2 regions of the Achromobacter sp. 46006 genome follow, and region 1 is predicted to be linked to the other one. Evidence: riboswitches for the same ligand, from Rfam matches in the RefSeq annotation. Region 1 holds a riboswitch; the other holds the start of a gene.

Region 1 (4,444 bases):
CCGCTGATCCTGATGAACGCCGGGCCGCTGGAACACTTCGAGCGCTGGGACATCCACAACGAAGGCACCCAGCCCTCGATCCGGCGCGTGACCGACGCCCTGGACGCCGAACGCATCGCCATCCGCACGGCGCTGGGCTATGCCGCGCCGCACTTTCCGCTGGCCGACCACTACGCCAGCGAGGGCGATGAATGGATGTATGGCCGCGGCGCCCACGGCAAGCTGACCGACAGCGGCGACTGGCGCGAAACCATCGACCTGGGCACGCACCGCTACATGCTGGAAGACACGCGCCTGGGCCTGTCGTTCCTGGTATCGACGGGGCGCTGGGCGGGCGTGTCCACGCCAGTGGCGCAAGGCCTGCTGAGCGTGGCCTCGGCCGTGGCCGGCCGCGACCTGTACGCCGAGGGCCGCACGCTGGAAGCGCTGGAACTGGCTCAGCTCACGCGCGAAGCCATGGCCACGCTGCTGGCGCGGGGAGTTTGAGCATGGACAAGACCTTGTGCGTGGCCGGCGCCGGCCGCATGGGCATCGGCATCGCGCTGTCGTACATCCATGCCGGGCTGGATGTCACGCTGATCGACACCAAGCCGCGCGCGGCCAGCGCCCGGGCCCAGTACTTCGCCGGCGTGCTCGGCGCGCTGCGGCGCGAACTCGGCACGCTGGCGCGTCTGGGACTGCTGGAGGCAGCGCAGGTCGACACCGCGCTGGGCCGGGTGCGCCTGGCGGCGCGTGACGAGGCGGCCGGCGACCTGGCCCGCGCCCGTGTGGTGTTCGAGGCCGTGCCTGAACAACTGGACGCCAAGCGCGAAGCCTTCGGCTGGCTCGGCCGCGCCTGCGCCGCCGACAGCGTGATCGCCTCCACCACCTCGACCTTTCTCGTCACCGAACTGGCCGACATGATGCGCGAGCCGGGACGCTTCCTGAATGCGCACTGGCTCAATCCCGCGTACCTGATCCCGCTGGTGGAGGTGAGCCGCGGCCCGCGGACCACCGAGGCGGCCTTGCAGGACCTGCTGGCGGTGTTGCGCCTGGCCGGCAAGACGCCGGTGCAGTGCGCGCCCGCGGCCGGCTACATCGTGCCGCGCATCCAGGCGCTGGCCATGAACGAGGCGGCCCGCATGGTCGAGGAAGGGGTGGCCAGCGCCGAGGACATCGACACCGCCGTGCGGCTGGGCTTCGGCCTGCGCTTCTCGGTGCTGGGCCTGCTGGAGTTCATCGACTGGGGCGGCGGCGACATCCTCTACTATGCCTCGCGCTACCTGTCCGGCGCGCTCGATGCGCGCTTCGCGGCGCCGGCCATCATCGAACGCAACATGGAACAGGGCCGCAATGGCCTGCGCGAAGGGCAAGGCTTCTACGACTATGCCGGCATGGACGTGGAGGCGTACAAGCTGCGGCGGCTGGGCGAGCTGTGCGCGCGGCTGGAAATCATGGGTTTGCTGCCGAAGTTCGATGGCGCCCGCAGGCAGGGCGCGGCCTGCGGCAACCCGGACGCGGCCTGATGCACCGGCGCCGCGCGGCGCCGTGCCAGCGGTCCGCCGCTAGCTGAATGCTCAGGGCGCCAGCGCCCCGAGCACCCGCAGCGCCAGCCGCACCCGCGCCTCATTGGGATAGTTGCGGTTGGCCAGGATCACGATGCCGAGCTGGCGCGACGGCACGAACGCCACGTAGGCGCCGAAGCCATTGGTGGCGCCGGTCTTGTTGATCCATACCGCCTGCTGCGGCGCCAGCGGTGGTTGCAGGGCCTTGACCGGCAGGGTCTCGAAGGCGACCTGGGCGGAATTGCCGTGCACCACGTCTTGCACCGACACGGGATAGTGGTACTGCTCCCACACCAGGTCCTGCGTCATCGCGCCAAGCTGGTAGTAGCCGGCGTGGGTGGCGGCGATGGCGTGCCGGAGCGTGGCATCGACCGGCGCGGTGCCCAGGTTGATCTCGACGAAGCGCAGCATGTCGCGGGCGCTGGACTTGACGCCGTAGGCCTCGTCGGCCAGCACGCCCGGACGCAGGCGTATGGGCGCATCGCGCTTGTCGTAGCCTTGCGCGTAATCGGCCATTTTCTGCGGCGGCACCTCCAGGTAGGTGTTGCGCAGGCCCAGCTTGGGCAACAGCCCCTGCTCCAGCGCCGCCACGTAAGGCTGCCCCAGCGCGCGGGCCGCCACCACGCCCAGCATGCCGATGCCGGGATTGGCGTAGGTACGCTTGGCGCCGGGCGCGTACCGCGGCGTCCAGGCTTTCAGGTAATCCATCATCTGCGCCATGTCTTGCACCGTATCCGGCACCTGCAGGGGGAAACCGCCGCTGGTGTGCGTGGCCAGATTCACCAGCGTCTGCTTGGCGAATGCACTGCCTCGCAGCTCGGGCAGCCACTTGGACGGACTGTCGTCCAATGACAGGCGGCCGGTCGCCTGCGCGTAGGCGGCCAGCGTGACGGTGAAGGTCTTGCTGATCGATCCGAGTTCGAACAGGGTGTCGCTGGAGACCGGGCGACGCGGCTCGCGCGAGGCATCGCCGTAATTGAAGAAGCGCTGTTGGCCGTTGCGGCTGACGCCGATGGCCATACCGGCGATGCCGTACTGGCGCATGACCTCGGCCACGGCCGCGTCGACGGCGATGGTGGCGCGATCGGCCCTGGCAGGCGTTCCGGCCGGGGGCGTGGCGGCAGCCGGAGAGGCCGTGGCGGCCGCGGCCAGGGCCATCGCCAGGGCGGCAAACAACAGGGAACTGCGGGGCGTTGCCGGAGCGCGCATGCGGGATCGTCCTATCGCTGGAAGCCGGCGCGGGCCGGCGGATGAGGCGCCCAGTGTAGAGCCAATTCCTTTCCGCCCTGGTATTAACCCTGAGTCCCGCCCGCGACGAATTTGGCTATTCTCGGTGCGTCGATTCAAAACCCCGCAGAAGAGTCCCGCCCCCGTGGCGGGCGCCGACGGAGCAACCGCCCCGGAAACTCTCAGGCAACAGGACTGCGCGGTCTAGACAATCTGGAGAGAGGCGCCTGGCGCCCACCGAAGGGGAACCCGCGCCGCCGCGCCCGGGTGAAGCTCTCAGGTACAGAGACAGATGGGGTGCCGCGATCATTAGGTCGTGGCCACGCCATCTGGAGCCATCATGCCCCGCATCGCCATCATCGGCGCCGGTATCACCGGCGTCACGTCCGCCTACGCCTTGAGCAAACTGGGCTACGACGTCACCGTCTACGACCGCCAGCGCTATCCCGCCATGGAGACGTCCTTTGCCAACGGCGGCCAGTTATCCGCCAGCAATGCCGAAGTGTGGAACAGCGCCGCCACCATCATGAAAGGCCTGCGCTGGCTGGGCCGCCACGACGCGCCGCTGCTGCTCAATCCGCGCCCGAGCTGGCACAAGTATTCGTGGCTGGCCCAGTTCATGGGGCAGATCCGCAACTACCGCCAGAACACCATCGCCACCACCCGCCTGGCGATCGAGGCGCGCCAGCACCTGTACGCCATGGCCGAGGCGGAAGGCATCGACTTCGACCTGGAGCGCCGCGGCATCCTGCACATCTACCACGATGCCGCCAGCTTCGAGACCGCGCGCCGCGCCAACGCGCTGCTGCGCGAGGGCGGGCTGGAGCGGCACGCCGTCACGCCGGAGGAAATCCGCGGCATCGAGCCGACGCTGCAAACGCCCTGCCACGGCGGCTTCTATACGCCGTCCGATGCCACCGGCGACATCCACAAGTTCACCAGCGGCCTGGCGCAAGCCTGCGCGCGCCGCGGCGTGCGCTTCGAACAGGACGCGGACATCCGCGCCATCAGCCGCGACGGCCTGCCCTACGTGCTGGATATCGCGCGTGAAGAGGGCGCGCGGCGCGAACAGCACGAGGCCGACGCCATCGTGGTCTGCGCCGGCGCCGCCAGCCGCCGGTTCGCGCGGCAATTGGGCGACAGGCTGAACATCTATCCGGTCAAGGGCTATTCGATCAGCGTGCACCTGGACGACGCCGCCAGCCAGGCCGCCGCGCCCAGCGTGAGCCTGCTGGACGAGGCCGCCAAGATCGTCACCAGCCGCCTGGGCGACCGTTTCCGCGTGGCCGGCACGGCCGAGTTCAATGGCTTCAACCTGGACATCCGCGCCGAGCGCATCCAGCCGCTGGTGGACTGGACCCGCCGCCACTTTCCCGGCGTGCGCACGGCGCGCGTGGTGCCGTGGTGCGGTCTGCGGCCGATGATGCCCGACATGATGCCGCGCGTGGGGCCGGGCAAGCGGCCGGGCGTGTTCTACAACACCGGCCATGGACACCTGGGATGGACGCTGTCGGCGGCAACGGCGCAAATGCTGGCGGTAAGCGTGCGGGAGGGGATGGGACTGTCGTAAAGCCATTGCGGCAGACCACAGGCCTGGGCCGGGCCGGACGCGGACCGGTCCTCAATGCCCCAGCAGCCGCGGCAGCGACGAAGCCAGCAGCGTCAGCCCCGAG
Region 2 (4,444 bases), on a different contig from region 1:
GCCGCGCCGGTTTCCAGCAGCAGCGTGTCGAAGAAGGTGTCGTTGGCGACCTTGATGCCCAGCTTGCCGAGTTCGGCGCGCAGGATGGCGGTGTAGCGCTGCACGCGCTCGGCGATGCGGCGGATGCCGGCCGGGCCGTGCCAGACCGCGTACATGCCGGCCATCACGGCCAGCAGCACCTGCGCGGTGCAGATGTTCGAGGTGGCCTTCTCGCGGCGGATGTGCTGTTCGCGCGTCTGCAGCGCCAGGCGCATCGCCGGGTTGCCCTGGGCGTCCTTGGACACGCCGACCAGGCGGCCGGCCATGTTGCGCTTGAAGGCGTCCTTGCAGGCCATGAAGCCGGCGTGCGGGCCGCCGAAGCCGAACGGCACGCCAAAACGCTGGGCCGAACCGATGGCGATGTCCGCACCCCATTCGCCGGGCGCGGCCAGCAGCGCCAGCGCCAGCAGGTCCGTGGCCACGGCCACCACCGCGCCCTGCGCGTGGGCGGTTTCGGCCAGCTTGCGGTAATCGGCCACCGAGCCGGTGCTGTGCGGGTACTGCAGCAGCACGCCAAAGCATTCCGGCAGGCCTTCGGCCTCGTCGCCGACGGCGATCTCGATGTCCAGGCCCTCGGCGCGCGTGCGCACGACTTCGATGGTCTGCGGATGCACGTGGCGCGAGATGAAGAACACCGGGCTTTGCGACTTGGCGCTGCGGCGCGCCAGCGTCATGGCTTCGGCGGCGGCGGTGCTTTCATCGAGCAGCGAGGCGTTGGAGATGTCCAGCCCGGTCAGGTCGGCAACCATGGTCTGGTAGTTCAGCAGGGCCTCCAGGCGGCCCTGCGAGATCTCGGGCTGGTACGGCGTGTAGGCCGTGTACCAGGCGGGATTCTCGAGAATGTTGCGCAACACCACGTTGGGCGTCTGCGTGCCGTAGTACCCCTGGCCGATGTAGTTGCGGAAGACCTTGTTGCGGCCGGCGATCTGCTTCAGTTCGGCCAGCACGTCGGCTTCGCTGCGCGACGGCGGCAGCGCCAGCGGCGCCTGGCTGCGGATCTTGGGCGGCACGACTTCTTCGATCAGGGCGTCCAGGCTGGGGCTGCCGATGGCGGCGAGCATGGCGGCCTGGTCGGCGTCGGAGGGGCCGATGTGGCGGGAAATGAAGTCGGTGTGGGTGTCTAGGGCGCGCGACATGGGGGGGATCTCGGGATGGCGGTGTCGTCGGGAGGGACGGACGGTGATGCATGGACGGGCGGCGGCGCCAGCGCCGCGCCCGCCCTGACGGACTTAGCCGTTGGCGACGGCTTCGTAGCCGGCGGCGTCCAGCAGCTTGTCGGCATCGGCGGCGTTGACCGGCTTGATCTTGAAGATCCAGGCGGTGAAGGCCGATTCGTTGATCAGGTTGGGGTTGCTTTCCAGCTCGTCGTTGAACGCGACGATTTCGCCGGCCACGGGCGCGTAGATGTCGGAGGCGGCCTTGACCGACTCGACCACGCCGGCGGTCTCGCCCGCATTCAGCTTGGCGCCGACCTTGACGTCGCCGACGAAGACCAGGTCACCCAGCTGGTCCTGGGCGGTATCGGTGATGCCGACGACGAACACGTCGCCTTCGGCTTTGACCCATTCATGGGACTCGGTGTACTTGCGATCGGTGGGCAGACTCATGGGAACTCCTGGGGGGATTCGGATAAGGAAATGGTGTTGCGCGCCTCGCGCCGGCGGCCTGCCCCGAGGGCCCGGCCAGCGGCGCGAAGCTTCGAGTTTACGAGTGTTCGACGGCTTTGCCGTTACGGACAAACGGCAGCTTGCACACCAGGGCGGGCACCCACTTGCCGCGGATGTCGACCTCGACCGTGTCGCCCGCGACCACGCCTTGCGGCAGGCGGGCAAAACCGATCGACACGCCCAGCGTCGGCGACATGGTGCCGCTGGTGAGTTCGCCCGTGCCGTTCTTGGTGCGCACCGCCATGTGGGCGCGCATCACGCCGCGTTCCTGCAGCTTCAGGCCGACGAAGGCGGCGGGCGTGGCCAACTGCTCCAGCGCGTCGCGGCCGATGAAGCGGCGCTCGGGGTTCTTCAGGGACACCGTCCAGGTCAGCGCGGCTTCGCCGGGCTGGGTCAGTTCGTCCATGTCCTGGCCGTAGAGGTTCATGCCGGCTTCCAGGCGCAGCGTGTCGCGCGCGCCCAGGCCGGCCGGGCGCACGCCCTGGGCCGCCAGGTCGCGCCACAGTTGCACCGCCTCGGCGGCGGGCAGCACGATTTCGAAGCCGTCTTCGCCGGTGTAGCCGGTGCGCGCCACCAGGGTGTCGTCGCCGACGCGGGCGGCCACGAACGGGGTCAGCGACTCGCTGGCGGCCTGCCAGGCGGGGCGCGCGGCCCAGACCTTGGCGCGGGCATTGGGGCCCTGCACGGCGATCATGGCCAGGTCGCGGCGCGGCGTGATGGTGACGTCGAACTTGCCGGCCTGCCTGACGCGCTGCATCCAGGCCATGTCCTTGTCGGCAGTGCCGGCGTTGACCACTACGCGCCATTCATCGGCGGCGAAGAAATACACGATCAGGTCGTCGATGACGCCGCCCTGCGGGTTCAGCATGCAGGTGTAGAGCGCCTTGCCGGGCACGGTCAGCTTGGCGACGTCGTTGGCCACCAGCCGCTGCAGGAAGGCGTAGGCATCGGGGCCGGCGATGTCGGCGTTGAGCATGTGCGAGACGTCGAACATGCCGGCGTCCTGGCGCACCGCATGGTGCTCTTCCAGTTGCGAGCCGTAGGCCAGGGGCATGTCCCAGCCGCCGAAGTCGACCATGCGGGCGCCAGAGGCGATATGTTCGTCGGCCAGCGGGGTGCGTTTGAGGGGTGCGGACATGCGCGGGTACTCCGGAGCGGCAGCGTTGCCAGGGTTACGGAATGCCGCCGGCGGACAGGATGCGCCCACGCAACGGCTGAATCTTCCGCCCCTCTGTCCTTTTGCCTGAGAGTTGCCCCGCGTGGCGGGTTTGCACCTTCGGCGCCTGGGCTGCTCGCTATGTCCCTGATTGGGCAGCGGCGCCAGGTCTCTCCAGAGTGCTGCTTTGCCGAGTCCGCGCGGTGAAAACCGGGACAGGGCAAGCATGCGCGGTATGGGATACCTGAGCGATTCCGGGCGAATTGCGCCTTCGGCGGCAGCCGCGAACGGCCGCTCTCTCCCGCAACATGCGTGACAGCGCCGAAAGCATACCGCGAAACGCGATTGCGTTGTTGATCCGTGAACCCGTGAACGCTGGCCGGTCGCCGCGCCGCGCCCGTGTCAGCCCAGCGCGGTGTCCAGCAGCATCATCAGCACGAAGCCCAGCATCAGCCCGCAGGTGGCGTAGACCTCGTGCCCCTTGCGGTGCGATTCGGGAATGATTTCGTGGCTGATCACGAACAGCATGGCGCCGGCGGCAAAGCCCAGGCCCCACGGCAGCAGCGCCGCCGACCAGCCCACCACGGCCGCGCCCAGCACCGCGCCCACCGGCTCGACCAGGCCGGACAGCATGCCCAGCGCCACCGCGAACGCGCGCTTGTAGCCGGCGGCGATCAATGCCACGGCCACCACCAGGCCTTCGGGGATGTCCTGGATGGCGATGCCGGTGGCCAGCGCCGTGCCGCGCACCGGGTCGTTGCCGGCGTAGCCGACGCCGATGGCCAGGCCTTCGGGCAGGTTGTGCAGCGTGATGGCGAAGACGAACAGCCAGGTGCGGCGCAGCCGGTGCGCCTCGATGCCCTCGCGGCCCTTGATGAAATGCTCGTGCGGCAGCAGCCGGTCCATCAGCAGCAATGCCGCCGCCCCCAGCAGGATCGCGGCGCCCACGGTCAGGCCCGCGCCCCAGGGGCCCGCGCCCTGCGACTCGGCAGCCGCGATGCCCGGCGCCACCAGCGAGAATGCGCTGGCCGCCAGCATCACGCCGGCGCCGAAGCCGAACATGCTGTCCTGCATTTTCTGGGGGATGGTGCGCGCGAACAGGATCGGCAGCGTGCCCGCCGCGGTGGCGCCGGCGGCGACCATGCCGCCCAGCAGCGCGTCGGCCACATGCGGGGCATTGGCATCGAAATAGATCCACATCTGGTGCAGGCCCAGGCAGGCCACCAGCACCGCCAGCGTCCAGACGCTGACGCTGGTGGCCGCGGGCCGGATGCGATGACGGCTGAAGGTGTTCATGATCCACTGCCCCCGCGCAATGCCGGCTCAGCCCACGGCGGCGGCGTAGCGGCGCGCCACCTCGGACCAATCGATCACATTGTAGAAGGCGCCGATGTATTCCGGGCGGCGGTTCTGGTACTTGAGGTAGTAGGCGTGCTCCCACACGTCTAGCCCCAGGATCGGCGTGTTGCCCTGCATCAGCGGGCTGTCCTGGTTGGCGCTGCTTTCCACCGCCAGCTTGCCGTCCGGCGTCACGCTGAGCCAGGCCCAGCCGCTGCCGAAGCGCGTCAGCGCCGCCTTGGTG

What was found. A riboswitch is a leader RNA that binds a small molecule or an ion and turns the genes downstream of it on or off. The one in region 1 is predicted to bind glycine.
Region 2: another riboswitch for glycine. It lies ahead of gcvT (glycine cleavage system aminomethyltransferase GcvT); the one in region 1 lies ahead of AC6LKG_RS08040 (D-amino acid dehydrogenase).

What each region holds. Positions count from the first base shown of each region.
Region 1 covers NZ_JCBANN010000010.1:48,324-52,767, reverse strand. Annotated here, with positions in the region: gene AC6LKG_RS08055 (NAD/NADP octopine/nopaline dehydrogenase family protein) at 1-486, shown strand, start outside; gene AC6LKG_RS08050 (3-hydroxybutyryl-CoA dehydrogenase) at 489-1,505, shown strand; gene ampC (class C beta-lactamase) at 1,557-2,702, opposite strand; glycine riboswitch at 2,889-2,979, shown strand; glycine riboswitch at 2,981-3,067, shown strand; gene AC6LKG_RS08040 (D-amino acid dehydrogenase) at 3,112-4,341, shown strand; gene AC6LKG_RS08035 (sulfite exporter TauE/SafE family protein) at 4,393-4,444, opposite strand, start outside.
Region 2 covers NZ_JCBANN010000018.1:207-4,650, forward strand. Annotated here, with positions in the region: partial or broken gene gcvPA (aminomethyl-transferring glycine dehydrogenase subunit GcvPA) at 1-1,175, opposite strand, end outside; gene gcvH (glycine cleavage system protein GcvH) at 1,269-1,646, opposite strand; gene gcvT (glycine cleavage system aminomethyltransferase GcvT) at 1,744-2,844, opposite strand; glycine riboswitch at 2,928-3,050, opposite strand; glycine riboswitch at 3,084-3,176, opposite strand; gene AC6LKG_RS11515 (ZIP family metal transporter) at 3,265-4,158, opposite strand; gene AC6LKG_RS11520 (superoxide dismutase) at 4,186-4,444, opposite strand, start outside.